3 regions of the Shewanella sp. SM73 genome follow, and region 3 is predicted to be linked to each of the others. Evidence: predicted binding sites of a transcription regulator. Region 3 holds the regulator's gene; each other region holds the start of a gene.
What was found. The regulator sigma-54, encoded in region 3, starts transcription at its own class of promoters, with help from an activator protein. The targets are predictions, from matches to a motif close to GTTGGCACGNNNNTNGNNT.
Positions count from the first base shown of each region.

Region 1: the regulator sigma-54 is predicted to act here: its motif matches at 2,150-2,168, upstream of L5M51_RS04850 (TorF family putative porin).
Region 2: the regulator sigma-54 is predicted to act here: its motif matches at 2,731-2,749, upstream of L5M51_RS08200 (BON domain-containing protein).

Region 1 is NZ_JAKKRY010000002.1:374,349-381,950, forward strand. Features, by position in the region: gene L5M51_RS04830 (DUF4240 domain-containing protein) at 1-152, opposite strand, end outside; gene L5M51_RS04835 (hypothetical protein) at 283-663, shown strand; gene L5M51_RS04840 (response regulator) at 746-1,543, shown strand; gene L5M51_RS04845 (HU family DNA-binding protein) at 1,703-1,975, shown strand; gene L5M51_RS04850 (TorF family putative porin) at 2,267-2,959, shown strand; gene rimK (30S ribosomal protein S6--L-glutamate ligase) at 3,018-3,923, opposite strand; partial or broken gene L5M51_RS04860 (putative bifunctional diguanylate cyclase/phosphodiesterase) at 4,103-5,819, opposite strand; gene L5M51_RS04865 (response regulator) at 5,829-6,263, opposite strand; gene L5M51_RS04870 (CHASE domain-containing protein) at 6,260-7,602, opposite strand, start outside.
Region 2 is NZ_JAKKRY010000004.1:220,857-228,458, forward strand. Features, by position in the region: gene L5M51_RS08185 (major royal jelly family protein) at 1-326, opposite strand, end outside; gene L5M51_RS08190 (sigma-54 interaction domain-containing protein) at 436-1,806, opposite strand; gene L5M51_RS08195 (glutamyl-tRNA reductase) at 2,053-2,508, shown strand; gene L5M51_RS08200 (BON domain-containing protein) at 2,785-3,339, shown strand; gene L5M51_RS08205 (DUF3224 domain-containing protein) at 3,625-4,029, opposite strand; gene L5M51_RS08210 (hypothetical protein) at 4,159-4,935, opposite strand; gene L5M51_RS08215 (polysaccharide deacetylase family protein) at 5,149-6,288, opposite strand; gene L5M51_RS08220 (TonB-dependent receptor) at 6,631-7,602, shown strand, end outside.
Region 3 is NZ_JAKKRY010000020.1:12,786-20,387, forward strand. Features, by position in the region: gene mgtE (magnesium transporter) at 1-717, opposite strand, end outside; gene L5M51_RS20480 (HPr family phosphocarrier protein) at 962-1,237, opposite strand; gene rapZ (RNase adapter RapZ) at 1,224-2,078, opposite strand; gene ptsN (PTS IIA-like nitrogen regulatory protein PtsN) at 2,075-2,518, opposite strand; gene hpf (ribosome hibernation promoting factor) at 2,521-2,808, opposite strand; gene L5M51_RS20500 (RNA polymerase factor sigma-54) at 2,837-4,315, opposite strand; gene lptB (LPS export ABC transporter ATP-binding protein) at 4,423-5,154, opposite strand; gene lptA (lipopolysaccharide transport periplasmic protein LptA) at 5,151-5,705, opposite strand; gene lptC (LPS export ABC transporter periplasmic protein LptC) at 5,692-6,252, opposite strand; gene kdsC (3-deoxy-manno-octulosonate-8-phosphatase KdsC) at 6,249-6,800, opposite strand; gene L5M51_RS20525 (KpsF/GutQ family sugar-phosphate isomerase) at 6,800-7,602, opposite strand, start outside.

The sequences.
Region 1 (7,602 bases), on a different contig from region 3:
CGACGCATCTGCTGACCAAAGATTTTATCGAAAGCTTTTAACTCTTCATTACTCAATTCGGCAAGTTTCTGCTTCAGTGCTTGAGTCAAAGACTCCTGTGATTGCGTCGCTTCCGTACGCGTGACTAAACCCCAAAACTCAACTTCTGTCATAAACTTCACCTAATAGAATAAGCCTTTCGCAAAAGGCTTATTCTACACGATATTAAGGTTATGCTGGACTCGGATTAGGGCATTTCCTACACTTGCTCATCTTCTTCTCTACCTGTCTACATATCCATCTATGCCTAAACGTCTTATGCTACTGATCGCTTTATATTGCCTCTTCAGCATTGCCGCACTTTTACGGGCTGTGACAACGCAATCCTTTGATGTATTCACCCTAGGCGTCCTCCCCGTGCTCGTTGGCATACTCATACGCGCGCCGTGGTCTAGCTTAGTGTTGAAAATTTATATTGGCATGCAAACCTTAGGATTCTCGGCTCTGGGGATTACAGCAATTATTGCCTATCGCATTACCCCTGAGGATGTAAAAGTGGTTGTTTCTGGCCACAACATTCCTATGTTGCCACTCACAGTGAGCATTATTGTTATTTTACTCGTGCAGTATTGGATCGCATTTTCTAAGGTCACGAGACACTATTTGACCCGCCAAACTCAGTAATGGACTTTGTTGCTAAGCTGTTATCAATAGCGTAGCTTAGCGACCCAGTAAAATACTTACGACTCTTAACTTGAAGTAGACTATGAGCCATTTATCACCCAGCGAACTTTCTATTCTTTTGGTAGAACCTTCAGAGACACAACGTCGAATTATTATTCAGCGCTTACAACAAGAAGGCATTCTCAGCATTCAAACCGCAGAAAACATAGAAGCGGCTAAAGATATTATTGCTCGCCATAAACCTGACCTTATTGCGAGCGCCATGCATTTCGATGATGGCACTGCCATCGATCTCTTGGGCTACTTAAGGGCCAACGCTGACTGCAAAGATATCCAATTTATGCTGGTCTCGAGTGAGTGCCGCCGTGAGCAACTTGAAATATTCCGCCAATCGGGTGTAGTAGCGATTCTACCTAAACCCTTCAGTGCCGACCATTTAGGTACAGCATTGAATGCCACGATTGATTTACTCAGCCACGATGAACTCGACCTCAGTAATTTCGATGTACAAGATGTGCGTGTATTAGTGGTCGATGATAGCCGTATGGCAAGAAACGTCATTAAACGTACGATTGGTAACTTAGGGATGAAGCTGATTACCGAGGCCGAGGATGGCGCGCAAGCCATAGCGTTAATGAAACACAATATGTTCGACTTAGTGATCACTGATTACAATATGCCGAGTGTAGATGGGCTAGCTTTGACACAATTTATCCGCAATGAAAGCCAACAATCGCACATTCCCATCTTGATGGTGTCTTCCGAAGCCAACGATACCCACCTCAGCAATGTCTCCCAAGCGGGTGTAAATGCCTTATGTGACAAACCCTTTGAACCCAAACTTGTTAAAAAATTACTCTATCAACTGTTAGAAGAATAAAACCAGAATAAAACTTAAGTCACGAACTGAGTAAATATTCTGCGCTTTACTGAACATCCTGCTGCACGCTAGACGCAAAAGGCTTTCCAAGTGTTAAACCTTATGGCATGTTAGGCACGCTTATTTCAAATAAATCTACGGAAAGAAGAGACAATAAAAATGAACAAAACTGAACTAATCGCCAAAATTGCAGAAAATGCCGATCTAACGAAAGTAGAAGCAGCACGCGCATTGAAGTCTTTTGAAGCAGCTATTACCGAATCAATGAAAAATGGTGACAAAATCTCCATCGTAGGTTTCGGTTCTTTTGAAACAGCGACTCGTGCCGCTCGCACTGGCCGTAACCCACAAACGGGTAAAGAAATTCAAATTGCTGAAGCGACAGTGCCTAAGTTTAAAGCGGGTAAAACCCTACGTGACAGCGTAAACTAAGTTATAAAATTCAATACAACGCCTCCATTGTGAGGCGTTTTTTTTGCCCAATCCCAGTGAAGCACTGAATATTTTTTGCACAACAAAAGTGCGCCTCTGCCCCACAAACTGGCAAATAAAAACATTTCATTAACATTGCAAGTTCTAATACCTTGTTTTACATGGCATTGTAATAGTGGCATGTGATTAGCAAATCCTTCCTTAGAAAAAAACCAAGATGCACTAATGACCACAGCTGACTTTGAGTGTGCCAATGGTGAATCGATAAATAAGTCAATCGAGGGGATGAGCATGAAGAAATCACTGTACAGCGTTTTGGCCTTATCGACGGGAATGTTACTGGCAGGCAACGCCTTTGCAGCCGTATCAGGCAACATTGGCGGTACCTCTAATTATCTATGGCGCGGTGCGACCCAAACTAAAGATGCGGTCGCAATCCAAGGTGGCCTTGACTACAGCCACGATTCTGGATTTTATGCGGGAACTTGGGCATCGAATGTGGATTTTGGTGATGATACTAGCTACGAGCTTGATCTATATGCAGGTTATGGCGGCAGTATTACCGAAGACATCAGCTACGACTTTGGCTATCTCTACTACGCCTATCCAGACGCGCCGGGCAGTATTGATTTTGGTGAGCTCCATGCTGCTGTCACGTGGAAATGGCTCGAACTTGCTTACTCCCAAGTCATCAATGCCGGTGACGATCTGGCCGCCGATCCTTTAGATAATAAAGATCTCAGTTATCTTGCCGCGACGGTATCCGTTCCTCTCACTGAAAAGCTGAATTTATCAGTGCACTATGGTTACTCAAACGGTGATGTCGTCCAATCTTGGTTTGGCGAAGATAATTATGCCGACTATAACGTGACTCTCAGCGCAGATACCAGCATAGGCACAGTGTCATTTATGGTCTCAGATACCGATCTCACCGATGATGATGCCAAACTAGTACTCGGATATTCCTACAGTTTTGATCTATAAGCTCTAAACATAAAAAACGCCACCTTAAAAAGTGGCGTCGTTTTATCACCATCACCTACTAGGCAATAATTGACCGGTTTGTTTTACGGGCCGCAACCATTTTCTCAATATATTCAACAATAGGCTCAGTCACTGAAATCCCTGTTGTTTGCTCAATCCCTTCAATGCCTGGCGCCGAATTAACCTCAAGGATCAGTGGGCCACGGTTAGAACGTAAAATATCTACTCCCGCGACAACCAATCCCATCGCCTTCACAGCGGCAATAGCCATTTTACGCTCAACAGAGGTGATTTTTACCACCTCACCACAACCCCCTAAATGCAGATTAGAGCGGAAATCGCCCTCGGGACCTTGACGCTTCATCGAAGCAACAACCTTGTCACCGACAACAAAACAACGAATATCACTACCATTGGATTCTTTAATGTATTCCTGCACTAAGATATTCGCTTTGAGCCCCAAGAATGCTTCAATCACGCTCTCAGCAGCCGTTTTAGTTTCAGCGAGTACGACACCAATCCCTTGAGTGCCTTCGAGTAATTTAATGACTAACGGAGCGCCACCCACCATATTGATGAGATCTGGGATATCATTTGGCTTATTGGCAAAACCCGTCACTGGCATGCCAATCCCTTTGCGGGAAAGTAGTTGCAGTGCCCGCAATTTGTCCCGCGAACGCGCAATGGAGATTGAATCATTCGCGGCATATACGCCCATCATTTCAAACTGACGTACAACGGCACAACCATAAAAAGTCACGCTAGCATGAATACGCGGAATGATGGCATCAAACCCAACTAATTCAGTACCTTCATAATGAATGCTAGGTTTAATAGAATTAATATTCATATAGCAATTCAGCGTATTGATCACGACCGCTTCATGTCCACGACTTTGGCAAGCCGCGACTAAACGTTGTGTTGAATACAACTGGGGGAATTGGGATAAAATACCTATTTTCATTGCTGAGTGACCAACTTAAGCATGAGTGAATAAACCGTTCTGCGGCACCAAAAGCACAGCGACAGAAAAAGAGGCTGATATTTGTCTATTGCTCAGTGTAAAGCAAGAAAATATTCCTCACCAGACGAAATCATTATGCTAATGAAATACTTCAAGACCTATCACACTCGGAACTCGGTTTAAGTTAACAGCGGCAGAATATACTTAGCCTCAAACTCCGTTGCATCTAAGGGACGAGAAAACAAATAACCTTGTAATACAGTACAATGGCGAGAAGTGCAAAACTCAGCCTGCTCAATCGTTTCAACGCCCTCAGCTACTGATATGACATTAAACCCATGGGCGAAGTTAAGTAATGCAGCGAGCAAACGAGTGTCTTTATCATCCTTATCATAGGAAGCGACAAAGCTTTATATCGATTTTCAGCACGCTAATGGGAAACAATTTGATATGTTCTAAGGACGAAAAACCCGTCCCAAAATCATCAAGGGCAAAACGCACCCCTAACTCTGCGATTCTATCGAGCATTTTGGCATGTTCATGGGGATCTTCAATAAGGCAATTCTCAGTAATTTCAAGCTCTAATGCTACAGCAGGAAGTCCTGTCTTAGTCAGCGTATTCGCTATTTTATCAAACAGGTTCTCATTTCCAATTTGCGATGCAGACAGGTTAACGGCAATGGTAAATTCTCTCCCTGTTGGCTGTAATTGGGTTAACCAAACCTGTGCCTGAATACAGGCTTGTTCAAGCACCCAATCATCAATGTCCTCCATTAATCCAATTTCTTCGGCTATGGGTAAAAATTGATCTGGGGTGATAATGCCGTCTACAGGATGCTGCCATCGGATAAGGGCTTCCATCCCCACCAGCTGATGGGTTTTCGCATTCACTTGCGCTTGATAATGAACCTTAAATTCATTTCTTTTTAAGGCAGTACGCAAACTCGACTCGATATGATTACGGTAACGCACCTCTTTATCTAAAGCTTCTGAGTAAAACTGAATCTGGTTTCGGCCCATTTTTTTAGCGCGATACATAGCGATATCGGCACATTTCATCAGCTCAGAACTGTTCGAAGCCGCTTCATTATAAAAAGCCACGCCGATACTGGCACCAATAAGCACATCGTTATCACCGAGACAAAACACGTCCTCAAACACTTTTAACAATCGATTAGCCACAATCATAGGGAAATATTTATAATCATTATCAGTGACTAGCACGACAAATTCGTCCCCACCTAAACGGGCAATAATGTCGCCATCTCGTAGTACTTCACTTAATCGAGCGGCTACTTTAACTAAAAGAATATCCCCCGTCTGATGGCCTAGAGTGTCATTGATCGCTTTAAAATCATCTAAATCGAGTAAGATAACGGCTAAATAGTCGTGACAACGTTTGGCCCTTGCTATCGCTCGATTAAGACAAAGTTCAAAACCATAGCGATTAACCAGCTTAGTCAACGAATCGTGTTCAGCTAGCTCTTTTAGTTTTTGGTGACTATTGCGTAACGCCAACGCCATTGAAGATCTTTGTTTCGCATAACGAATTGCACGGGTTAGTATCCGCGAGTTAACCTCATCTTTAAGCAAGAAGTCCTGTGCCCCTAGTTCAATACAGCGTTGAGCCAGTTTCTCATCTTCATAGCGACTAAGCATAACGACTACGGTCTGGTCTTGCGTCATGGCATTGAGCTTGATCAACACTTCTAAGCCATTAGCATCGGGTAATAAATAATCCAATAGAATACCGTCAAAATGACGTTCTAATGCGAGATTTAAACCATCAAATGCACAATTTGCTTCGACCACATTAAAAGTCAACTTTGACTGTCTGAGTGCTCGGATGATCGCAGTTCTATCAACTTCATCATCATCGATCAGTAGTAAATCCATATACTCACCTTATGCGGATGGGAGCTCCACTATTCGCCAATAACCTTCAAGCATATTAAAAATATTGTTAAAACCGTCTTTCATATCAGTTTTAACCATGTAACCAGCCACATGATGGCTATAGGCTTTCATCCTATCTTCATCGGTACTCGACGTGGTGAGCATAAAAACGACAGACGAAGAAAGAGAAGGATCTGAACGTATTCGCTCAAGGAACTCAAACCCATTCATTCTTGGCATATTAAGATCGAGCAAAATAAGATACGGACCTTTGATCGTGTCTAAACTCGTTAGAATAGTTAATGCTTCGATCCCATCCCGAGCACGCACTAAGGGATTGAGTAACCTCAATTGTCTCATCGCCCGCTGCACGGCCATGTAATCCACGTCATCGTCATCAACCAATAAAATGGTGACCTGTTGATAGTGATTTGCTGCGCTCATAGAAGCTCCTTTTTCACTATTTGCTTAGGCCAACTAAAGCAAAAACAACAACCTCGGCCCTGCGATTTAAGCTGAATCTCTCCACCTAAACTTTCAACCGTTTTCCTCACAAGTGATAAGCCTAAACCACTGCCTTCAACTTCATCCCTTGGTTTAAGTGTTTGAAACATCTCGAAGACTTTTTCATGATATGAGCTTGATATCCCCGGACCATCATCTATCACACTGAATCGATACTGCTGATCAACCGCCTCACATGAAACCGTAATCACACCTGTACCTAAGTCATGATGTTTTATGGCGTTACTGATTAAATTTCGTATAACTAATTCCAACAATGGTCTTACGGTATAAAAATTTGGAAATTCACCTTTTAGGACTAATTCAAATCCCTGTGGCGGCGCGACGAGCGCAAACATGTCTTCAACCAGTTGCCGACTTTTCACTTCAGTAGTTTCGGTATCAACACGACCAATCCGAGAAAACATCAATAGTCCATCGAGTAATAACACCATTCGATGAATACGACTTTGGATAAGCCCTAGGTATTTCTGTACATTTTCATTGGTGTTATCGACTAAATCCTCTGATAACCAAGAGGTTAGCTGCTCGATACCACGTAAGGGGGATTTCAAATCATGGGAAGCAATATAGGCGAACCTGTCTAATTCTTGATTGATACGCTCAAGCTCAAGCATATGTTCTGCACGCTGAACTTCAATGCGTTTACGTTCAGAGACATTATTAATTGTCGCGAGAATAGAAATGCCATTACTAAAATGAATAGGCGTCAACCCCACTTCAATTGCGAGTCGACTGCCATCTTTACAACAGCCAAACAGGTCATCCCGCATCGACATATTTTTCGCAATAGGCTGCACTAAATAGTTACTCATGTGCTGCTGATGAGCATCCCTTAGGGTTTCGGGCAATAACATATTGATGGAACGACCGAGTAACTCGTCTCTGGTATAGCCGAACAAACGTTCAGCATGGGTATTCACTAAAGTAATAAATCCAGATTTATCCACCATAAATAGCGCACTTGGAGAGGCTTCAATTACTAATCTAAAGCGTTTTTCGTTAGCAATTAACTCTGAAGTCAGTAAAGACTCCTTATATCGATTACGCGCCATAATTAACACTGAGTAAAACAATGCCAAAATAAAACCACAACCGATAAATTGGAGCCACATACCTTGGGTCTGTTCCGCTCTCGAGATAAAACGCGATTGTGATGAAATGTCTAAACGCCACAACTGCCCTCCAACTAAGTCAGTCTGCGAGTGATAAAACACATCCTGCTCATTCGGGGCCACTTTGCTGCTGGTAAACATTA
Region 2 (7,602 bases), on a different contig from region 3:
GTCCAGAGGTGTCCAGCTTTGTCCTGAGCAATACCTAATAAGGTATCAAATTGAGCAGTATTGGCTGTCGATGTTTTTTGCAAATCCATTGAAGGCCAAGCTTTATAAGCGTTGGTCTCACGATTAACTTCAATCAATTGCAAACCTGATGGTGTATCAAATGGATGTACTGTGGCAAAAATCCGACCTTGTGCAGTGACGCTGACATTGCCAGGTCGTATTGGCAATTCAGCGACTGTTTCAAGACTTCCTACTACTGGGGTGGCGTTTACAAAACTACTGGCTGTCAAAGAAAGCCATAATGCTGTTGTTAATAAGTGTTTCATATTCTATCTCCGCTTTTTCTGTTTAAGGGCTGTAGAATAGGAGTTATTATTTACAAAAAAAAGAGTATAAAGTTTAGCTCTGTTTCAATATTAATTTGATAATTAATATTTATTCAGCAGTCGTTTCACCGGTCTCGACTTGCTGCTCGTACTTGCTAAGCTTGTTGTAGAGGGTTTTAACGCTGATCCCCAGTTGTTCGGCGGTATCCGTTTTATTACCTTGAGTGGTTTCTAGTGCTTGATAAATAGCGATTCTCTCTAAATCATCTAAGCGCATGCCTTGGGGGATAACAACTTGTTCACCACCACATAAACCCACTTCATTCGTCTGAGGTAGCTGTAAATGGCTGGGTAAAATATCCTGATCGGCCAGAATATAGGCTCGCTCAATAGCATGTTTTAATTCGCGCACATTACCAGACCAAGGGTACTTAGCAATCATCTGAATACAGTCTTCAGCTAAGCTCTTATTCTGCTTTTCGGCCACGTTACGATAGGCAAGAAAATGCTGCGCAAGCCCAATAATATCCTCGCCACGTTCCCGTAAGGGCGGAACGCGAATGGGAAACTGAGCCAAACGAAAGTACAAATCTTCTCGAAATAGCCCAGCCTCTATCGCCACTATGGGATCACGGTTAGTCGCTGCCACAATACGTACGTTTGCACGTTGCACTTTGTCGCCACCCACAGGACGATACTCGCTATTTTCCAACACTCTGAGTAACTTCACTTGATGATCAATCGGCATTTCGGTGACTTCATCGAGAAACAAGGTCCCGCCTTCAGCCTGTTCAAATACGCCTTTGTGATCGCGATTCGCCCCCGTAAATGCGCCTTTGACATGACCAAACAGCTCACTGTCGACCAATTCTGGGCTTAATGCACCACAGTTAATCGCAATAAAAGGCTCGTTCACCCTAGGGCTGGCAAGATGTATGGTATTAGCAACCAGTTCTTTCCCGACCCCACTTTCCCCAATAATCAGCACATTACTGCCTGTCGCAGAGACGCGACGAATTGTGCGGTATAGCTTGTGCATAGGAGCTGATGAACCAACAAGCAAACCGTATTGGTCTAGCTCGCTAGCAAAAGGATGCAGTCGATTAGGCGATGATGCTAAATACTGTGCAAAATCAGCAAAAATTTCGCTGATTAGCGGCATATCGTAAGGTTTGCGAAAGTGGTAACCCGCAAAATGAGACATTAACTGATCAAGATTGGGGTTTGGCTGACCGTCGGAGAGAAAAATAAACTCAATATTTGACATGGCCGCATTATCCAGCAGCACAAGGTAATCTTCACGACTAAGACTGGATAACTCAATAATGGCAACATCGACGTGATTTGCCCCTAGCTGCTCTATCCAAGGCAAGTCATCGACACTGCGTAGCTTATTAAAGTCAGCAGCACCAGCAAGTTCGATGATTGCTTGCTCGGCGCTAACATCCTGCAAGTGATAAAAAAGTGTCAGTCGAGCCATGCGTATCTACTCCCTGTATGAAAAACTACTGTATGTCAGCCATGAAATTTTAACAACAGCAACGGTAATAGTTGCCGATGTTCTAAGATGATATCTCGATGAACTGAGAATATCAGTCTAAAAATCAGCCTGTTAAAATATCATTAAAAACGAGAACAGAATATGCATGGTAGCTGAACGAAACAAAATCAGTTTACCCAAGCAGTTAAACAATCTATGTCGAACACTGGCATTAGGAGGCCCATAATGAAGTCTAATGTTGTGCAACATCAGACTGATATCCGCGCCGATATCATGTTGATCGATGAAATCATCAAGCTGAATCAGGAAGGACTCACATTTTACAACCAAGCGAGGAGGTATGTCGAAGACTATAATCTTAAGCGTGTTTTTTCCGCCAAAGCTAACATCCACCAACGAATGTTAACTCGGTTTGAACAGCTGAGAAGTTTGGCTGACGAGCCAATTAATGGCCTAAGTCACACCGTGCCCGTCACTTATACTCAAGCAACAGAATTGTTGCAACAGTGCCAAATTTCGCAGGCTATGACCGCCCTTGTCGACATAGAACAGCAAGTGCTAATCCAAATAAAACAAGCAGTAAGGCAAGCGCATCAGCCACAACTTGCAAACCAACTTGCAGAAGGCGCCGCTTGGCTGCAAATGAGTTACGACGGTACGGGATCGCTCAATCACCATTAATTCCCTGTCGCTAAGTGAGCCATATTTAACCGACTCCCCTCCACTTTTAATACAGACATAATACCGCACTGATGAGTGCGGTTTTTTATGCTCGAATGATGGCTCAGCATGCCAGAAAAAATTACATTTTGTCGGTAAAAAAGACCGACCTAAAGGAAAATGCCAAGGTATAAAAACGCCAGATAAAACAATTTAAACATTAAAAATCATTACCTTAAAAACATTGGCACGATTGGCGCATTATCTAGCTTCGAGAAAACAACGGAGGATATGATTATGAAAACTACAACAGCATCAGTACTAGTGGCTTTACTTGTCGGTTCAATCAGTTTAAATGTGGCTGCCGCCCAAGATTGGAAAGGCGGAACCAAGGATGCGTGGATCGATGGTAAAGCAGAAACCACTTTACTGCTCAACACGAATCTCAATTCCTTCGACATCATTACAGATGTCAAAGATGGTAAAGTGACGTTAACAGGTAAAGTGGAAAGCAGTGTGGATAAAGCCCTCGCCACAGAGCTCATCAAGAGCTTAGATGGGGTGAAAGATGTCGATAACCAACTCACTGTGATGAATGAAAAAGAAGGCACCAGTGAAGTTGTTGCCACCTTAACTGACTCTAAAGTTGCCACAGTCATCAAAACGCGTTTACTGTTTTCAACTGACGTATCCGGCACCCAAATTAATGTGGATGTTGCCAATGGCATAGTGACATTGAAAGGTGAAGTTGCCAGCGATGCCGAACGTCAACTAGCACTGAAAATTGCCGAAAATACCGACGATGTGAAAAAGGTCGTTGATAAAATTAAAGTGGTTAAAAAAGTGTCTTAACTCTCGCGACAACGGCATTTTTTAAATTAAACGTATTTTAAGTAACAGCACGCCGATCTAGACTCAAGGTTCGATAGTGCTTTATGAAAAAAGAATCAAAAAAACCAGCCTCAGCTGGTTTTTTTATGCCCATTTTCAGACCCAATCGAAAAGACCTACTCGCTTATATTAAAAAGGGTGAATTCAGATGACTCGAATGATCATAAAGGAGAAGAGTTACAGAAAACTGAGCTAAAACACAGGCGTTATTCAAGCTTCAAAGCCAAACTAAGCTTCAAAGCCAAACTAAGCTTCAAAGCCAAACTGGAATGCATAAAAATGTTGGCCATTCTCAATATTGATGGTCATAGTGCCAGTTAACCCCTGCAACTCCCCCGCCCCAGAATGGGGTATCACTTCTAAGATCAGACGATTTTGTCCATCGGTCATAATGCCAAAATGTTGTAATACAAAACTGCCCTGCTTACCGCACAAATTACCAACCACTTGTTCAATGGCCACATAGCCAGCTGAGCCCTTGACTGACGTCATAGCACTGAGCATTTCCCCCTTGCTGCGCCCCTCAAGCTCACCATAAAAGGTTTTATCTAAGCCCATACGTCCTAACGTCACACCACCAATACCAGTAGCATAGGGGCTATCAGGATTGAGCTTAACATCAAATTTCCCAGTGATTTTGCTAACTTGCATGACACTCTCCTTGTCGAAATCTTATGCTGACCTATTACCTGCTAACGCTTGCTACTGAAGCAAACATCACCCACAGACCGAAAAACAACTTAGCATAAGCCTACGTAGATCCATAATGGCATTTACACGTTACTTATGTATGCTGGTCTCACTCACTATCATCTCTATGGTTTTGACTATTTCAGGGGTTTCAGACATGGGTTGGTCAGACGCTCTATCACGATAAGTCACAGCAATTTTAAATGGGGCTTCAAAAGGATAAACAGGTTCAATACTATCCACCTCGATTCGATCGCCAAGCATGACACTGCCTAAGTGTTTCAAGCTATTGTGTTTAAAATCCAGATTAAACAATCCAAGATACCAAAATACGCCTGAACCTTGAGTCGTCACAATAAAGGGCGCCACAAAGGGCATAGTTTGCATTTTAGGATCATCTTGAATCGGTGCGTCACTTTGGGTGTCCGGCTCTAGAGCGGGATCGAAATTTAACGGTGTAATGCGCAAGTAATCGAGTAATGCTCGACCTTTTATCTCACCATCTTGGTAGTCGCCCATAGCAAACTCTGTTTGCTTGATCTTAATAAAATGTGTCAGTGCAACGGACTTGCCGCCCTCAGGCAGCGTTATTTCAACAGGATTGGCGGTATTTAAGCTAAAGAGTTTAAGCATCACTTCCGATGCATTCGCCACAGGCTTTACCTCAAAAGGTGTCACAGTTTCGATCTCATTCGCCTGAGCCTGAGTTTTTTCATGCGCCATGGCCTCATCGTATTGCATCACCTGTCCATCTTCCATCACCATATAAATATCATCATTGGTCATGTTGAAACGGTAAATACCCGCAGCAAGTAAGGCTAATACCACTAAGGTTGCCGCTATGGTTAATTTTACAAACGTACTCATCTTCTCTCCCCAATCGCGCTCGTTATGCGCTACTTTTCTAACACCGATAAACTTCAAATCAATGTCGGAGCAGTATTACAGATACTGAGTTAAAGCGAAGTGGGTAAAGTGTAAAAAATGCCGCTATTTTGAATTTTGTCAGGCTAAGTTCAGCAACATGCCTTTTACTCGACCAATATGATGGGCTGAGTAAATACTCAGCCCAATACATCACTACTTTTCGTTTTTCCACAAGGCTGGGGTTTGGCTTGGTTGCCAATTGCTTTGGGAGAAATGCGCTTGCACTAAGGAATAGATTTTATCTTGATAGGACACAAACTCAGGTAGTTGATAATTATGCTGATCCTGCCAAGCAGGGGCATAGTTATCTAGCGTATCAAAACGATATCCTTGACGTTGAGCTTCTTCAACAAAACGCTTAATTTTAGGCAAGTTGATGGTTGCACCTTGTCCGCGGTGAGCATTCTCAAACAGGAAATCGTGGGTCAAGATAACCACTTTCCCGTTATGTAAACCATCACTACAATCTAAGTTCTGCGTACGACTGTTAAGCGGATTCATCGTCGTTCCAGCGCAGGTGTTGATCACTTGATTGACTTTTGCCACCAGCTCAACCCCATCAGCCATGGATTCAGCAGGAAAGGCAACCCCCCAATCCTCTGGTCCCCAGTCTAGATCCCAGCCAAATATTTTATAGTCACTCTCGGCGAGCATGTTTTGAATTTGCACCGCAACTTGCGAACTGTTGGTCGAGGTTTCTGCGGTACAAGCAAAAGCGGGGTCCCAAGGCGGCACAGTATCGGATGTCGCACACAAGCCATCGCCTTTGAGTTTACTGGTCACTCGCCAACCATTGGTGTAAGGCAAACGTGCCAACTTAGTCATCTTGTTATTGGGATAACTGGCGGCATTAGGAATAAGCTCAACCACTTTGGCCGTGTTCGTCACAAAATAGGTGAAATCGGTGGCCGCATCTTGATAGGATTTTACGGGCCAGAGTCCAACTTGATTACAATATGCCGCGCCAGATTGCACGCCATCAGTGCAGTTATGCAGCATATGATCGTAACTGTGGTTTGCCAGAATATGACCATCATCTAGCAAGCGTTGTAGAGCGACAGCCGCTAACGCCTCGTTTTCATCCCCTTCGCCATACATATGAAACGCATTAATAAAGAACGTCGCCTTGATATTGGCATCCTTTAACGCATCTAACAGCCCTAAGGTCGCGTCAATTGGACCATCATCAAAGGTAAGGTAAATGGTTTTATCGCTGGCGTAGGCCGCACTTAAGCCAGTACTCAAGCTCGCAACACAAAGCCCAACTGCAACGGCTATCGATTTCAGTTTCATGATTTCATCCTATAAATAATGTTTAAAGATGAATAAGTTAGTTCTCTTTACGCACTGGTTAATTCATAACCTGTAGACAGCGAGTTCACTCATCCGTTTAGCTTATCTATAGTGAGTAATCCCGCCGGCATTAGTTATACCATCCTAGCAACAAGCCATACTTTTCTACACTAAGTCGATAAATCCTGCCTTTGCACCCAGTTAACCATCCTCTTACCCAAGGTTTCAAAGACAATAGAAAAATACCAATCCTAGTGTGAAAAGTACCGCATCAACAATTCGATAACAGGTAAGTTAACTGGAGAAAAAAACAACACAAAAGCACTACAGGGATGCAATAACATGTCAGAAGGTCAACTATTTAAGAGCTCTTTGCTCGCATTATGTATCGCTAACGCCTTGTTCGGGATGAGCTCAACCGCAATCGCGGCGGAGCAACAAGAGGCAACCGCAGAAAATATTGAGGTAATCCAAGTACGCGGCATACGTCGCTCGATTGAAGCCTCAATGAATACCAAACGCTTCGCCGACTCCACGGTCGATGCTATCACCTCGGAAGATATCGGTAAGTTTCCCGATAAAAATATCGGTGATGCGCTGCAGCGAATTTCTGGGGTGACGGTCGATAGGCAATACGGTGAAGTGAGTGGGGTCACCATTCGTGGTACAGCGCCAGAACAGAGTCGTATTTTGCTGAACGGTCAAACCGTTGCGAGCACCTCTTGGTATGATCTTGGTCCTGCCACTCGTACCTTCAACATGGAATTATTGTCAGCCGAGCAAGTCAGTGCGGTTGAAGTCCACAAAACGCCAACCGCTAGCCTTGAAGAAGGTGCGCTGGGCGGCACTGTCGATCTCAAAACCCGTAAGCCCTTAGATCTCGATGCTCACACTTATCAAGTGGCGGGTGAGTTGAGCCAAAGCAGCCTGTACGATGAAACAGATCCGAGTGGATCTTTCGTTGGAAGCTGGAAAAATGATGATGAAAAATTTGGTATTTTAGGCGCTTACTCAGTAGAAAAACTCACCAGTGGTCGGCATGTATTAGAATCGCTCAGCGGTTACTATGAGTACTTTTCCGCTGATCCTGCACAAAACCAAGAATCAACTGTAGGGGCGTGGGGGATTGGCTCACAAGCATTTAGGGCCGAACGTGAAAGGACCAGTGCCCAAGTTACACTGCAATTTGTACCGACTGAAAAAACAGAGTTCACCTTAGATTACTTTAATTTTGAACTCGATATCCCCCACGTAAACCATAACTTCTTAACCTTTGGCGCCCGCGGTTCGGGCTCCACCAACGTAGTAAATAAC
Region 3 (7,602 bases):
GACGACAGGTGCCGATACCCAATCATTGCGTTCGAATTTCTGCGCGACTTCGCTGTCGGACATGCTCACCGGAATACTTTGAATATTGGGATCCATGATATTGCGAATTGTGGTGCTTGGCGCGCAAGTCAGCAGATCTGCCAGCCTCACACCGCCAAGGACTTTGTCCTGTTTGTCGACCACATATAAGGTATCTGTGGTGTCGGGTAGGTTGCCCCTTTGCCGAAGATAGCGCAGCACCACATCGATATTCACATCGGGTCTTAGGGTGACAGTATCTGTGTTCATCAAGCTGCCGGCGGTCTCATCTGGATAAGATAGGGCTTGTTCTACCCTCAGGCGATTTTGCTCCGTCATCGACTGCAACACTTGTTTGTAAACGGCGTCGGGAAGACTTCGCAGAATATAGGCGAGATCGTCGGTGTCCATGCTTGCTGTCGCTTTCGCGACTCGCTCAGGGCTCATGCTGCGGATCAGTGGGTCTTTGAGTTCTTCACTCAACTCATCGAGTATGTCGCCTATTTGTTCCTGATCGATGAGCTGCCACAGTACTTGTCTGGCACTTGGCGGTGATGATTCTAAGATCAGCGCGATATCTGAGGCGGCCATTTTTTGCAGCATATTGCGCACGTGTACGAACATGCCGCTGCTAAGCGCTTGGTTTAACTGGTCAAGACTATGTCCGGTGTGATCGTTTTCTACATTATCTACGGGCATTTGTCCTCCATTGTGCGGCAAATTGGTTTGAGATCTTGGTGTTGGGCTAGGATTTAGCGGTGACTAAGCGTCAGTCGATGACACAGATTAAGGCGGCTAAGGTAAGGCCAGCGCAATGACCGCTAGTGTAATCGCCAGTAGCTTGTATCGTCGAGCGACAAATGTTTTGCCATGTCTGAATGGCAAGTTTTTTAAACTAGACATGAAGTGAAACTAACGATGAAGTGCTTAGTGTGAAGTGAAACTAACAGGCTTCGTCAAACTTAGCGTCGATTAAGGCACAAATGGCATCGAGAGCCGGCTCTGCATCTGGGCCTTCGGCGATAAGCTTAATGGTTTTACCCATACCAGTTTCAAGCATCAGTAAGCCAAGTACACTGGCGGCCGATGCTTGTTTATCGCCTTGGATTAAGGTGATGGTCGCATCAAACTCGGAAGCCAGTACCACCAACTTAGTGGCGGCACGGGCATGTAAACCGAGCTTATTACAGATAGTTATCTGACGTTCAAGCTTTGGCATTATTGAGCTCTCGATGACGGGCATACACTTTATGTTTACCGTTACTAAAGCGTTTGGCCAATTGCTCTGCGACGTAAACCGATCTGTGCTGTCCACCTGTGCAGCCAATGGCCACAGTTAAATAACTGCGATTGTTACGCTCGAGGTGCGGCAGCCAAGTCTCCAGTAAATTTTCGATTTGCCAGATGAACTTATTGACCAGTGGTTGGCGATTTAAGAACTCAGCTACGGGTTCATCCAAGCCAGTCAATGGCCGCAGCGCCAACTCCCAGTGGGGATTGGGCAGAAAGCGTACATCGAACATAAAGTCTGCTTCGGTGGGCATTCCGTGCTTAAAGCCAAAGGACTCGAAGTTGATCACGAGTTCTTTATCGACACTACCAAGGAGAATTTGTCTGACTTGGTCGCTTAAATCATAGATATTCAGATTCGACGTATCTATGTAGTGATCGACCAGTTTTGACATAGGCTCGAGCAGTTTCCCCTCCAGCTTTATCGCTTCTTGCAAAGACACTCGGCTCTTCGACAAAGGATGCAAACGGCGGGTTTCGCTGTAACGCTTGAGCAGAATTTTATCGCTGGAGTTAAGGAAGAAGCTCGTTAACTCAGTATCTGGAGGTAGGCTAGCGAGTTGTTTTACTAAGACCTTATCCTGCTCAGGCATGTTACGCACGTCGACACTGATGGCGACGAGATCGTTACTGCCTTTGAGTTGCTCAAGCAAACTGCCAATCAATGGCAAGGGAAGGTTATCGACACAATAATAGCCGAGATCTTCGAGTACCCTAAGGGCGACAGATTTGCCTGAGCCTGAGCGGCCCGACACTATGACCAGTTTCATCCAGTGATTACCTGATAGAGTTCCGTTTCATCATGCGTCTTGCGTAATTGCTTTAATATTTGCTTGTCGCTCAGCTTTTCGGCCATGCAAGACAAGGTACTTAAGTGCTGCTGACATTGGTCTGCAGGCACCAGTAGTGCAAATAAAATATCAACAGGTTGCTTATCGATAGCATCAAATGCTATCGGCTCTTCACACTTAATTAGTATGGCAATGGGCTGATCTATATCGGCTAGTCGACCATGTGGAATGGCGATGCCGTTACCTATACCTGTGCTCCCCATCTTTTCGCGCGCCACTAGGCTTTCGAATATCTCTTGAGATGAGAGGGTCGGGTACTGGGCAGCGACTAAGTCGCTGATGAGTTCCAGTACCTTTTTCTTGCTGCCCGGAGTGGCGCAGGTAGTGCACTCCGGCCGCAGTATGGTACAAAGTTCCATTATTAGTGTTTTGTTAACTTCTCTTTGTGTTTAATAACCTGACGGTCAAGCTTGTCAATCAGGGCGTCTATAGCGGCATACATGTCAGCATGCTCTGAAGTAGCAAAAACTTCACCACCTATGAGGTTTATTCTCGCTTCGGCAATCTGTTGCATTTTCTCAACATTGAGCACAACGTGCACATTATTGATCTGTTCGAAATGGCGTTCAAGTTTTGAAAACTTTTCTTCTACATATGCACGTAACGATTCGGTAATTTCGACATGGTGTCCACTTAGGTTTATTTGCATAGAAACGTCCTCCGATATCCACTGTAGGTTATAAACTTTTACGCTGATTAGAAGGTGGAATAAGCATAGCCTCTCGGTACTTCGCAATGGTTCTGCGGGCTACGTTGATCCCTTGTTCTGCCAGAAGTTGTGCCATCTTACTATCGCTTAATGGTTTTTTCTGGTTTTCCGCTGCCACCAGTTTCTTTATAAAGGCTCTGATTGCTGTGGATGAGCACTCACCACCATCGTCAGTACCGACGTGGCTAGAGAAGAAGTATTTTAGTTCAAAAAGTCCCTTAGGGGTATGCATGTATTTTTGAGTTGTGACCCGTGAGATGGTGGACTCATGCATTTCTACCGCTTCGGCAATATCGTTAAGCACCATAGGCTTCATGGCTTCTTCACCGTACTCAAAGAAACCTTGCTGATATTGCACTATGCAATTAGCAACTTTAAGCAAAGTATCGTTACGGCTTTCTAGGCTCTTAATAAACCATTTAGCCTCTTGCAGATGGCCGCGAATAAATTGGCTATCGGCTTGGTTTTTGGTACTGCGTGCCATAGAAGCATAATGTTGATTTACATTGATTTTGGGCATGCAGTCAGGATTAAGCTCAACAACCCAGCGGCCATTTTTCTTCGACACAGACACATCTGGGATAACGTATTCGTCATTATTGGGCGTGATCAACAAACCTGGGCGAGGATTGAGGGTTTGGATAAGTGCTATACCATCCCTTAATTCATCTTCTTTTAATTTAGTCTTACGCATCAATAACCTAAAGTCTCGGGCGGCGATCAGATCTAAATGATCTTTGATCAGCATACGGGCGTTTTCTAGGTTGGGAGTATCAGCGGCGAAATGCGACAGTTGGATCAGCAGGCATTCACTTAAATCGCGGGCGGCAACGCCTATGGGATCAAAATGCTGAATACGCTTGAGTACGGCTTCGACTTCGTCAAGCTCAACTTCAGGATTGCCCATGGCTTCGAGAATTTCTTCAGTGCTTTGGGTGAGATAGCCCTGATCGTCGATGGCATCAATAATGGCGGTGGCAATGGCTAAATCGGTTTCAGAAAACGGCGTGAGGTTTTTTTGCCATTCTAAGTGTTCGTACAACCCTTCACTGGTCTCGCCTTGGAAGGGCATATCGTCTTCACGACTACCGCCGGGGCCTGAGTTTGGGGAGGCGGTAAACACTTCATCCCATGTGGTGTCCATGGGGAGCTCATCGGGCATGGATTCTTTGGTTAGCGACTCTGCCGTGTCTATGGTGGAGCTGTCTTTTTCTGGTGGCAGAGTGCTAGATTCACTGAAATCCGTATCGGATAGCGTTTGGTTTACAGGGTTTTTAGTGGCGTCGAATTGATCCTCTTCCAGCTCGAGAAGGGGATTAGAATCTAATGCTTGCTGGATCTCTTGCTGCAGTTCTAATGACGACAGTTGCAACAGACGTATAGCCTGTTGTAGTTGTGGCGTCATGGTTAACTGTTGACCCAGTTTGAGCTGGAGTGACGCTTTCATGTTACCGCTGATCCCTACGTTATTATTGTTGGATGAGGTCGCTTATTATTATCTTGAGTGAAGCCCAATGGCGGTATAAATTGCCTCCATTGGCTTCGCTCGATTAACTATAGCCTGAATTGTTCACCTAAGTACACAGCCCTAACTTGCTGATTGTCTAAGATCTCTGCTGGAGTTCCTTCGGCAATCAGGTTTCCGTGACTCACAATATAAGCATGTTCACATACATCTAATGTCTCGCGGACATTATGGTCTGTGATCAGTACGCCAAGGCCGCGACTTTTGAGTTGTTCGATAATCTTCTTGATGTCGATAACCGAAATAGGATCGACGCCGGCAAACGGTTCATCGAGCAAAATGAACTTAGGATTAGCGGCTAAAGCCCGCGCAATTTCGACGCGACGACGTTCGCCACCCGACAATGACATGCCTTGGCTGTCACGGATGTGGGTGATATGAAACTCTTCGAGCAGATGTTCTAGTTCTTCTTCTCGTTCTTCGTTTTTAAGTTCTTTACGAGTTTGCAGTACGGCCATGATGTTGTCATGAACAGTTAGCTTACGAAAGATACTGGCTTCCTGCGGTAAGTAACCTATGCCTTTGCGGGCACGCAGATGCATAGGATCTGCGGTTAAATCATCATCGTCGATAAAGATATGTCCCTTATCGCTCTTCACTAGCCCGACAACCATGTAAAAGGTCGTGGTTTTACCTGCACCGTTTGGACCGAGTAGGCCAACGACTTGACCGGTTTTTACCGTCAGACTGACGTCTTTAACCACTTGGCGACTCTTGTAACTTTTCGCCAGATTTTGTGCTCTTAAGGTGATTTGGGTCATTTAGAGTCCTGCTTTTTTACAGGTTTATCCGCCGGAGCGTCTGATTTAGCATCATCTTGATAGTTTTCAGGCTGAATAATAGTGATCACGCGATCGTCACCACTGCCAGTACTCTCGGCCATCAATTTCTGTTGAATCATGTTATAGCGGATTAAATTGCCTGTAACTTGGCTACCCGCTTGATCTAATGACGCCATACCTTTCAGCGTTAAGGTGCGGCTTGCCATATCGTAACGAATTTCTTTCGCGCTAGCCGATGCAGGACGGCCATCGTCTAATATCTGGCTATACGTAGCAGGGTTGCCTGTGGCGACCAAAGTTTTGCTATTTTCACCTTCAGCGGAAAATGCACGCAGTTCATTTGCTTGGATTTTTATTGAGCCTTGGGTAACTTCCACCGGACCAAAGAAGATGATCTGGTTGTTTTTGATATCCGCAGTTTGGCTCACAGCTTTAATTTTGACTTCTTGCTTTAAGTCGCCGACTTTCGCGAAAGCACTCATGCTCATAATTAGCATTAGGCTGGCAAGTAATACGTTATTTTGCTTCATATGTTCCTACTACCTGACTGGTCAATTGCACTTCTTGCGCGTTGAGGTCGGCATAAAGGCCTTGGCCTTGAATATTAAAATCTTTCCCTGTGACGTAAATGGTACGGTCAGAGGTCATTATCATAGTGTTGAGATCGAGTTCCAGATAACTGGTGGACAAGGTCTGAATCGGTTCTTCTGGGCTAATGGCATCGATAATAACATTATTTTCTAATACAACCTTGCCAGTTTCCTTGTTTAGCTTGCCCTGATCTGCCCTGAGCTGCCATTGTGCTTTACCTTGGTCTGGATAAACAAGATAAACAGGTTGAGTAAAGAAAGTTTGATTCGTTGAATCATAATGTTCCATGTGTTTCGCCGTCACACGGCTATTCACTAGTCCTTGCTCATTGAACTCAACACTGCGCAGATCTTCAACGATGAAATCTGGGGTATTTTGATCTTTTACTCTGTTATCGGAATCACCGCTGTGTTTGTTCTGGACCTGCCAGTAAAGCGCTAGTGCAGTTCCAAAAAAAGCGATAATTGCGAGTGTCACACGACTCATATACTCATTCCATGGGCCGAAGTGAATTTATTTTGACTTAGGAGTAACAGATCTGTGAGTTCACGCAGTGCACCGTGGCCACCATTGAGCGTAGTCACAAAATGGGCGTGTTGGCGTACATAGGGGTGGCCGTCAGCAACACTGACCGCTAAACCGACGACATTCATCACGGGGAGATCGACAATATCATCACCGATATAAGCCACTTCTTCTGGGGTGACACCATAAAGTGCGAGCAATGCTTCATAGGGCTCGAACTTATTGTCTACGCCTTGGTAAATATGGGTAACACCAAGGGCTGTCATACGGTTTTCAACGATTTTGGATTGACGTCCTGTGATCACGGCGAGGTTGAAACCGCTGGTGAGGAGTGAGCGCACGCCATAACCGTCACGGGTATGGAAGGCTTTGAGCTCTTCGCCGCTATTGCTCAAGTAAATATGGCCGTCGGAAAACACCCCATCGACGTCACAAATCAACAGTTTAATCTTTTGCGCGCGTTGCCACACATCATCACTGATTGGGCCGTAAAATCCTTGCTGTGGCATTAAATGACTCCTGCTTTAACCATGTCTAGCATGTTAAGAGCGCCGATAGGATGGCGATCTTTATCGATAACAATTAATCCGTTGATGTTTTTTGAGTCCATCACTTGCAGCGCTTGGGCGGCCAATACATTATCCGTGATCGTGACGCAGTTACGGGTCATCACATCGGCAATGGGCGTCGTGCGTAAATTCACTTCGGCATCGATAACGCGGCGTAAATCACCGTCGGTGAAGATACCAACCAGCTTGCGCTGATCATCGATAATCGCCGTCATGCCTAAGCCTTTCTTGGAGATTTCGTACAGGGCTTCTGTGATGCAAATATCGTGGTTGACGAGCGGTAAGTCATCACCGCTGTGCATCACATCACTGACTTTTAACAGCAACTTACGTCCTAATGCACCGCCGGGATGGGACATAGCAAAATCATCACGGGTAAAGCCTTTTGCTTGCAGCAGCGCAATGGCGATGGCATCGCCCATCACTAAGGTCGCGGTAGTGCTCGACGTTGGGGCAAGTCCAAGTGGGCAAGCCTCTTCTGGGACTTCGATACATAAATGCACTTTAGATAATCGCGCCATATTCGATTCGGGTTTACCCGTTACCGCAATAACAGGCACGCCCATACGTTGGATGACCGGCATTAAGGTGAGGATTTCACTCGACTCACCAGAATTTGAAATCGCTAAAATCACATCGTTATCGGCCAATACACCCAGATCGCCGTGGCTGGCTTCACCCGGATGCACAAAAAATGCGGGCGTTCCTGTGCTGGCGAGGGTGGCAGAAATCTTATTGCCGA